DNA from 2 places in the Thermosipho globiformans genome. Region 1 is predicted to be linked to the other one. Evidence: riboswitches for the same ligand, from Rfam matches in the RefSeq annotation. Region 1 holds a riboswitch; the other holds the start of a gene.
What was found. A riboswitch is a leader RNA that binds a small molecule or an ion and turns the genes downstream of it on or off. The one in region 1 is predicted to bind cobalamin.

Region 1 (4,259 bases):
AGCTCTTTATTCATATCAATGATTAAATCAATTATCTCTTGACTATTCTTTGTATCAAGCGCCCCAGTTGGTTCATCTGCCCAAACAATCTTTGGATTATTAATTAATGCCCTTGCAATAGCCACTCTTTGTTGCTCACCACCAGACATTTCTGATGGATATGCATTCTTCCTATGAAGTATATGTAACCTTTCAAGCCACTCAAGAGCTTTTTTTCTAATCTCGGTTGGAGTTCCGTTCTTTGAAATCAGCAAAGGAATTTCAACATTTTCAACAGCTGTCAGAACTGGTATAAGATTAAAAAATTGGAAAATAAATCCCATGTTTTCAGATCTAAAAATTGTTTTTTCCTCTTCATTCATTCTGTCAAGCCTTTTCCCAAGAACTTCAACTTCACCTGATGTTGGCTCATCAAGTCCTGAAAGACAATTTAAAAGAGTAGTTTTACCACAACCAGATGGTCCCAAAATAGCTAGAATTTCTCCTTCATTTATTTCAAGATTAACACCTTTTAAAGCTTCAAATTTTTCCTTTTTACCATACACTTTTGTTAAATTTTTTGCCCTTACTATCATTATTTCATCTCCATGATATAATTTTCTTGTATATATTATAACATTAGGAGGGATATAGTGAAGTCAACAATTGTTTTAAATGGTAATATTGATGAAACATTAGTTTTAAACACAAACCATATAATAGCTGTTGATGGTGGAGCAAAGTTACTTAAAAAAAGAAATATATTGCCAGACATCGTAATAGGCGATCTTGACTCTATTGACAAAGAAACGATAGATTTTTTCAAAAAACAATCTGTGAAAATTATTGAATACCCCAGAGAAAAGGACGAAACAGATTGTGAACTTGCTATAAAATATGCTCTTGAAAACGGTTTTAAAGAAATAGAAATAATAAATTTTCAAGGTGAAAGGATAGATATGATATTTGCACTCTATGGGCTTTTAAAAAAATTTGATGCAAATATTTATTTAAATTCTGAAAAGTTAGAATCTGCAATTTTAAAAGAAAATAACGCACTTGAAAAAGAAGTTAAAATAGGTGAAACATGGTCTTTTATTCCTTTGTGTAATGCAACTTTTACGATAGAAGGCTTTAAATACCCCTTCAATGGTAACATGAGTATAGAAAATCCAATAGGTGTAAGTAACGAAACAACAGCTGAAAAAATAAAAATACATGTAGAAAAAGGAGAGGTGATTTATTTCAGATGGAAGAAAAAACCGTTGTAATATTAGGAGCAACTGGCTCAATAGGAATGCAAACTCTTGAAGTAATTAAAAAACTTGATAACTTTAGAGTGAAAGGTATAGCTTTCGGAAAAAATGCTGCTCTTGCTGAAAAAATTATAAAAGATTTCAAAATAGAGTACTTTTACTCCTCTGTAAAATCTAATGTAAGCTCTATAAAAGATATGGTGGCAAAAATCCGCCCTGATATTGTAGTTGCTGCAATACCTGGTTTTGAAGGTGTTCTTGCAACAATTGACTCTATACCTTACACAAAAAGACTTGCACTTGCAACAAAGGAAGCTTTAGTCTGTGCAGGTCCATTTGTAAAAAAAGCATGCAAAGAAAATAACGTTGAATTAATACCAGTTGATAGCGAACATTCTGCAATTTTTCAGATATTTGATGAAAATGTGGTAAAGATATTAATAACTGCATCTGGCGGTGCAGTAAGAGATAAAGAAAATATAGATGATTTATCAGTCGAAGATATATTAAATCACCCTGTTTGGAGTATGGGTAAAAAAATAACCGTAGATTCTTCAACAATGGTAAATAAAGCATTTGAAGTAATTGAAGCTTTCGAACTCTTTGAATTGGAAAATATTGAAGTAAAAATACATCCTACCGGAACAGTTCATGGAGCTGTATTTTTAAAAGATGGAACTGTAAAGATTCATTTTGGATTCCCAGACATGAAAATTCCAATTTCTTATTCACTAAGTTATCCGAATAGATTATACGAAAATAAAAACTGGCCAAATTTTGAAAGTAAAAATTTTATATTTGAAGATGTAAATCCATCAAAATACCCGGCATTTTTCTACGGAAAAAATGTAATTAAAGATCTTGCAAAAAGAATAGCCTTTAATGCAGCTGACGAAATAGCTGTAGAAAAATTCCTAAATGGGCAAATAAAATTTTCAAAAATAGCTGATATAGTTATAAACACATGCGAAAAAATAGATGGAAATATAAATGATTTTAAAGAAATCTTTGAAATAGACAAAATTGCAAGACAAATTGCAAAAGAACAATATTAGTGTTATAATCTATTTACAGGCAACTTAATATTTTCCCTTTCAAATAAGGGAAGCCGGTGAAAGTCCGGCACGGGGACGCCACCGTAACCGGGGACGAAATCCACAAAATGCCACTGGGATATTTCCTGGGAAGGCGTGGAGAGTAGGATGATCCGGAAGTCGGGATACCTTATTTGAAAGGAAAGCAATCCACCTTTGCGGTCCCTAAGGGTGGGCGTTTTTCTTTAAAATATTATATAGGAGGGATAAAGGATGAAAAGATGGGTTATTTTCTTAAGTGTCTTGTTAACTACATTTATATTTGCACTATCTATTGTTGATGATGCTGGAAGATTGGTAAACTTTGATAAAATACCGGAAAGAATAGTTTCTGCTGCTCCAAGTTCCACAAAATTTCTTGTAAAACTTGGTCTTGGAGAAAATATAGTTGGTGTTACAGATTGGGATTCTTTTAATGCTGAAAAAATTGGAAATATGGTACCGCTAAACATAGAAAAAATTATTTCATTAAATCCTGACATTGTAATCACTTTCGGGGGCTTTCAACTTCCAGAAGTTCAAAAGTTAGAAAAATTCGGTATTAAGGCACTTGTTTTAAATCCAACAACACTAAATGACGTTGCAAGAGATGTAATGCTCCTTGGAAATGTATTTGGTAAAGAACAAATAGCATCTGAAATTGCAAATAAAATAAAACAAACAATTTCAGAATATGGTGCAAAAAGCTCAAAAGTACCTCTTGAAAAAAGGCCAAAAGTCTTTTTCACAATAACGGTTCCAAATAATGAAACAAAAGATCTCTGGACTGCAGGAACTGGCTCTTACGTAAATGAATTGATTACATATGCAGGTGGGGTAAATATCTGTGCTCCTTATTCTGGAAATAATGGATGGTTCTCTGTAAATTGGGAATTTTTAACATACAATGATCCTGATATAATAATTGTTGCATCATACATTAGTCCAGATGAAACCATAAAGCAAATAAAATCGCATGAAATATTTAAAAATCTTAAGGCAGTTAAAAACGACAAAGTATTTGTTATTGATGGTAACGACATAAGCTCAATATCCCCAGATATAGTCAAATACCTTGAAATTTTCTATAATTTCTTTTATGGAGGAAAATAATGACTAAAATAAACATTTATAAGGCTGGAAGGATCATCCTTCCAGTCTTGTTCTTCTTAGTAATCCTTATAAACCTTTCTATAGGAACTGTGAAAGTTCCAATTTCTCAAATTTTTAATCCTGAAAATGAGCAAATAAAATTCCTCATATGGAACGTTAGATTCCCAAGAATATTAATGAGCCTTATAGCTGGTTCAGGTCTTGCGCTTGTTGGAAATATCTATCAAACAATAATGAAAAATCCACTTGTTGATCCATATCTAATTGGTACATCTTCAGGAGCTGGTTTTGGTGCTGTTTTAGCACTCTATGTTGCTGTGTCATTGAACAGAACTGTCAGTGTTAACGTATTTTCTTTTGCATTTTCATTACTTGCTTCACTATTAACAATTATTCTTGCAAAAAGAAAGAGAATAATTCCTATCACACACCTTATTCTTTCAGGTGTATTAATTAGTACTATATTTTCATCCGCAACAATCTTACTAATAAATCTCTCACGTAAAACTTTAACAAGCGCATATGTTTGGCTTTTTGGAAGCCTTTCGGGTACGACAATGAATGATTTAATAATTCCAGCAATATCGGTAATTGTATTGTTTTCTATTGCATTAATAAAAAACAGAGAACTCGATGCAATTGCTTTAGGCGAAGAGGAAGCTAAAATTCTTGGTGTTGAAGTTGAAAAAATAAAGTGGTTTTTTTATTTAGCTGGTTCTTTTGTAATCTCTGTGATTGTCTCAAAAACTGGAATAATTGGCTTTGTGGGATTAATAATTCCTCATGCAACAAGAATTCTCACGGGGGCAAAACATAAATATAGCCTTATTGGCAGTGT
Region 2 (4,259 bases), on a different contig from region 1:
CTTGAGATAAAGGAAAGTGAAAGAAGAAAATTTTTTATCATAAATTTTCCCTCCAGAGGTTGTAGGAATCTAAAAAGTCGTTAAGATCGAAGACTTCAAAACATATATATTTAAGATTTGGCATTAATTTCATGTATTCTTTTGAAAGTAAAAGAGTTTCTTTGTCAAGTTTTAAGTGATCTTGATCACCTTTTACTCCCATTAAATGAAATTCTACGGTATTTTCGAAAAATTCTTTTGTTACTTTCATACCTAAAATGTGATGACCAATATCAAATACCGTTCTATCGTGTATTAAAATGTCTTTTTTTAGATTTTCAACGGAAATTTTGTCTGATTTTTTCAACAAAGGTTCTATACAATCTATTGGGTGGGCAACATAATTTAATATTGGTAAGTTACTTTCTTCAAAAAAATTAAATGCCTCTTCAACGTTGTTTATACAGTCTGTTGGAAGATGTACGGTATATTCTAACCCGTATTTTTTTGAGATTTTATAAAGTTCTGGAAGTTCATTTTTTAGCATATGTCTTGTTTCCTTGTCAAATGAAAAAACAAGAAGTTCTACAAAATCGACTATTTCAGCAACTAGTTTAACATTTTCAAGATAACCTCCAGGAATAAGCCATGAAGTGGTTCCTATTTTCATTTTATTTTCACCCCTATCCCCGATACCATTAAATAGACATTATCTGAAAGTGATGCAACTTTTTTGTTGAGCAGTCCCAAGATGTCTACATATTTTCTTGAAAGTTTGTTTTCTGGTATTATTCCCCATCCTACTTCATTTGTGATGATAATTAAGTTGTAATTGATTCTTTGTAGTGAATCAATGAGTTTTTTTGTATAATATTCTATATCTTTTTCATAATAAAATAGGTTTCCAAGGTAGGTTGTAAGGCAGTCAAGTATTGCAACTTCATACTTTTGATTTAGACTTTCAATGATTTTATAGATCTCTATTGGTTCTTCAAAAGTGTCAAAACCTATTCTTTCTTGTTTGTGCTTTTCTATTCTTTTTTTCATCTCTTCATCAAAAGCAACGCCAGTTGCAATAAATGCCTTTTTTTCAAAGTTTTCTGATAACTTTAAAGCAAAACTACTTTTTCCTGATTTTACACCACCAGTTATAAGAGTTATCATGATATCACCTTTTTATTTTTAAAGTTAAAGTATTTTATAGCAGCTTCTATTAAATAAACAGATAAAGCTGCTCCAGTTCCTTCGCCAAGTCTCATATCAAGATCTAAAATAGGTCTTACGCCTAGGCTATCTAAAATGATTTTATGCCCTTTTACTTTTGATAAATGTCCGAAAAAGGCGTAATCTAAAACTTTTTCATTTATCTTATACGCTAGGTAAAATCCAGCGGTTGTTGGAAATCCGTCTACAACCACAGGGACTTTATTTTTAAAAGCTTCTAAGATAAAACCTGCCATTTGTCCTATGCAGTATCCGCCAACCTTTGAGAGAACATCAATTGGATCATTTGGGTTTGGTCTATTTATTTTCAAAGCTTTTTTTACAATATTTCTTTTCTTTATTACGGAAGAAGGAGGTATAGGTGTTCCAATATCGGTTATTTTATCCACATCAAAACCAAATGCAGCAAATATTGCTGTTGCTGTTGTTGTATTACCGATACCTTTATCACCTATTACAAGTAAATCAGCACCTTGCTTTATAGCTTTTTTTGCAACTTTCATTCCATATTCAATACACCTAATTGCTTCTTCTCTTGTCATTGCAGGTCCCTTTGAAAAATCTTTTGTACCATATCCTACTTTCATTTTTACCAATGAAGGATTATCTTCAAAATCATAATCTACACCACTGTCCACCACAAAAAATTTAAGTCCCATATGCCTTGCAAAGACATTTATGCCTGCACCACCTTTAAAATAATTTAAAACCATTTGGTAGGTGACGTTTTTAGGATATGCGGAAACTCCGTTTTGTACTACTCCATGATCTGCAGCAAAAACATAAACTCTTTTGTCCTTGAACATAGGCAATGGAGTTTGCTTTTTTATTTTAAAAAGTTTATTAGCAAGTTCTTCAAGATACCCTGCCTCATTCATTTTAATTCCCCCTTGAGTATGTTAGAAAGTATTTTTGAAAATTTATTAAAATTATCTATATAATATAGATTAGTCTGCACTCTTAAATCGGAACTGCCAAACCCTTTAGGACCTGTAAAAAATTGAGACATGTAGAGTGAAATCTTTTCCTCACATTTTGTATTTGAAGAAACCATTATAACTGATTTTACGCTTGATTTATCAAGAAGATAATCGATATGCCAGTGTAACTTTTTATTTTTGGACAAGTGCCTAGATACTCTTTTTTCAAGATTGTTCATAGCAGAGCCCACATATACGTAAGTACCTTTTTTTAGATTCCATTTTTTTATTTTGGTATCTATTGGCAATTCAATTAATAGTAAGTAGCATCCTTTCATATTTTCACCTTAATAAAAACAAAAATTTCCCCGAAATGCCCTAGCATTCGGGAAGTAACTTTCATCATAGGCAGGTCTCCCGGCTCCCGGATCAACCTACTCTCCACGCCTTCCCAGGAAATACTCCCAGTGGCATTCTGTGGATTTCGTCCCCGGTTACGGTTGCTGGGCAGCCCCGGCCTTTCACCGGCGTTCCCTTAACCTATGATGGTTTTCTATATTATATACTATAAAAGGCCGGATTACCCGGCCTTTTGGTCGGGGTGACTGGACTTGAACCAGCGACCTCTTGCGCCCCATGCAAGCGCGCTAGCCAACTGCGCTACACCCCGATACATTAAAATTATATTCTATCTTTCTTTTTATGTCAAACACTGTAAAATTGTTGAATCTTGTAAAAATATGATTTTTTGATTTGTTCTTTGCTGAAAAATGTGAATTTTTGAAGAATCTCAATATTAAAGATTGTTATATAAATCTGAAATTTTTTTGTCGAATTTTCAGCTTTTTTTATGATAAAATTATACGTGGGTATAGGAGGCGTATAAATGGTTAAATTTTATCTAAAATATTTTTTAATTGCTTTTTTGATTTTTTTATTATTTCCAATGTTGTTTTATTATTTTTCACATCCAAAAGGAGTAAAAATTGAAGAAGCAGAGAATGGAATAAAACTTCCTATTTCATTAGTGTTAAATTCTAGGAAAACTATTAATTTAGAATTTAAAATTCCAAATGGATATGAGTATGTGTATTTTCCATATGTTGAATGTTCGTATATTAAAGTGTATTCTTCGGGGAAATTAATTGGAAAATATGGGTTCAATGACAGGAATGCACATTCTTGGTTTATTCCTTTTTTGTTTGAAATTCCGGAGAATATAAAAACTTTGAAAGTTGAGATTAGCGGTGTTTATTCAATTGGACTTGATAGTTTTTATTTGATAGATAGAAATGAAAGGATAAAATATATCTGTTTAAAGTTTTTATCAGATAATTTAATAAATATATCTATAGGGCTTGTTTTAACACTTGGAATATTACTTTTAATGCTTTCAAAAAATACAACATTACTTTCAAGAAAAAATGCATATATATATTTTGGACTTTCTAGTATTTTTGCCTCTATATGGGTTTTTGATCTTGTGTCGTTTGAAGCTTTTTGGTTTCCTATAAGGAAGTTATTTATAGCATCTGCGTATTTTTCACTTTTATTAATAATTGTTGGATTTGAAACTTATAATTTTTCAAAGGTTGGTAAAGTAGGAAAAATTGTAGCGGCTTTAAATTTTACAGCAGGTTTTTTACCTCTACTAACGCTTTCCGAATATCAATTGAAAATTGTTTCAACATATGTATCACCTCTTTTGATAGTAGATGCATTATATATAGTATATATAACTTTTAGGGCGTATATACCTCTTGATATGCTTTTTTCTTCATTTTTTGCAATAACCGTATTTCATGATGCGTTGGTTATGGTTTTGAAAATTCCGACAAGATTTTTTTCACCGTATGGAATAATTGCAATTTATTTGAGTTTTGCATCAAATATTCTTTTTGAATATAAAGAAAAATCTACAGAGGTAAATATATTATATGCACAAAGTATTATAGATAAACTAACTGGTGCGTATAACCGTGGAGTTTTAAATAATAATTTTTTGAAAAAAGGAGATGTATTGGTTTTTGTTGATCTAAATAAATTTAAGCAAATCAATGACACGCTGGGTCATGATGTTGGAGACAAGGTATTACAAAAACTTTCAAGTATAATTAAGTCGCATATTAGCTCTTC

Region 2: another riboswitch for cobalamin. It lies ahead of EO083_RS06205 (GIY-YIG nuclease family protein); the one in region 1 lies ahead of EO083_RS04390 (ABC transporter substrate-binding protein).

What each region holds. Positions count from the first base shown of each region.
Region 1 is NZ_BHXD01000004.1:53,627-57,885, reverse strand. Features, by position in the region: gene EO083_RS04405 (ABC transporter ATP-binding protein) at 1-575, opposite strand, end outside; gene EO083_RS04400 (thiamine diphosphokinase) at 633-1,250, shown strand; gene EO083_RS04395 (1-deoxy-D-xylulose-5-phosphate reductoisomerase) at 1,229-2,290, shown strand; cobalamin riboswitch at 2,315-2,480, shown strand; gene EO083_RS04390 (ABC transporter substrate-binding protein) at 2,543-3,421, shown strand; gene EO083_RS04385 (FecCD family ABC transporter permease) at 3,421-4,259, shown strand, end outside.
Region 2 is NZ_BHXD01000007.1:59,382-63,640, reverse strand. Features, by position in the region: gene EO083_RS06225 (adenosylcobinamide-GDP ribazoletransferase) at 1-41, opposite strand, end outside; gene cbiR (cobamide remodeling phosphodiesterase CbiR) at 38-649, opposite strand; gene cobU (bifunctional adenosylcobinamide kinase/adenosylcobinamide-phosphate guanylyltransferase) at 646-1,143, opposite strand; gene cobT (nicotinate-nucleotide--dimethylbenzimidazole phosphoribosyltransferase) at 1,140-2,081, opposite strand; gene EO083_RS06205 (GIY-YIG nuclease family protein) at 2,078-2,461, opposite strand; cobalamin riboswitch at 2,514-2,682, opposite strand; tRNA gene EO083_RS06200 (tRNA-Pro) at 2,717-2,793, opposite strand; gene EO083_RS06195 (GGDEF domain-containing protein) at 3,010-4,259, shown strand, end outside.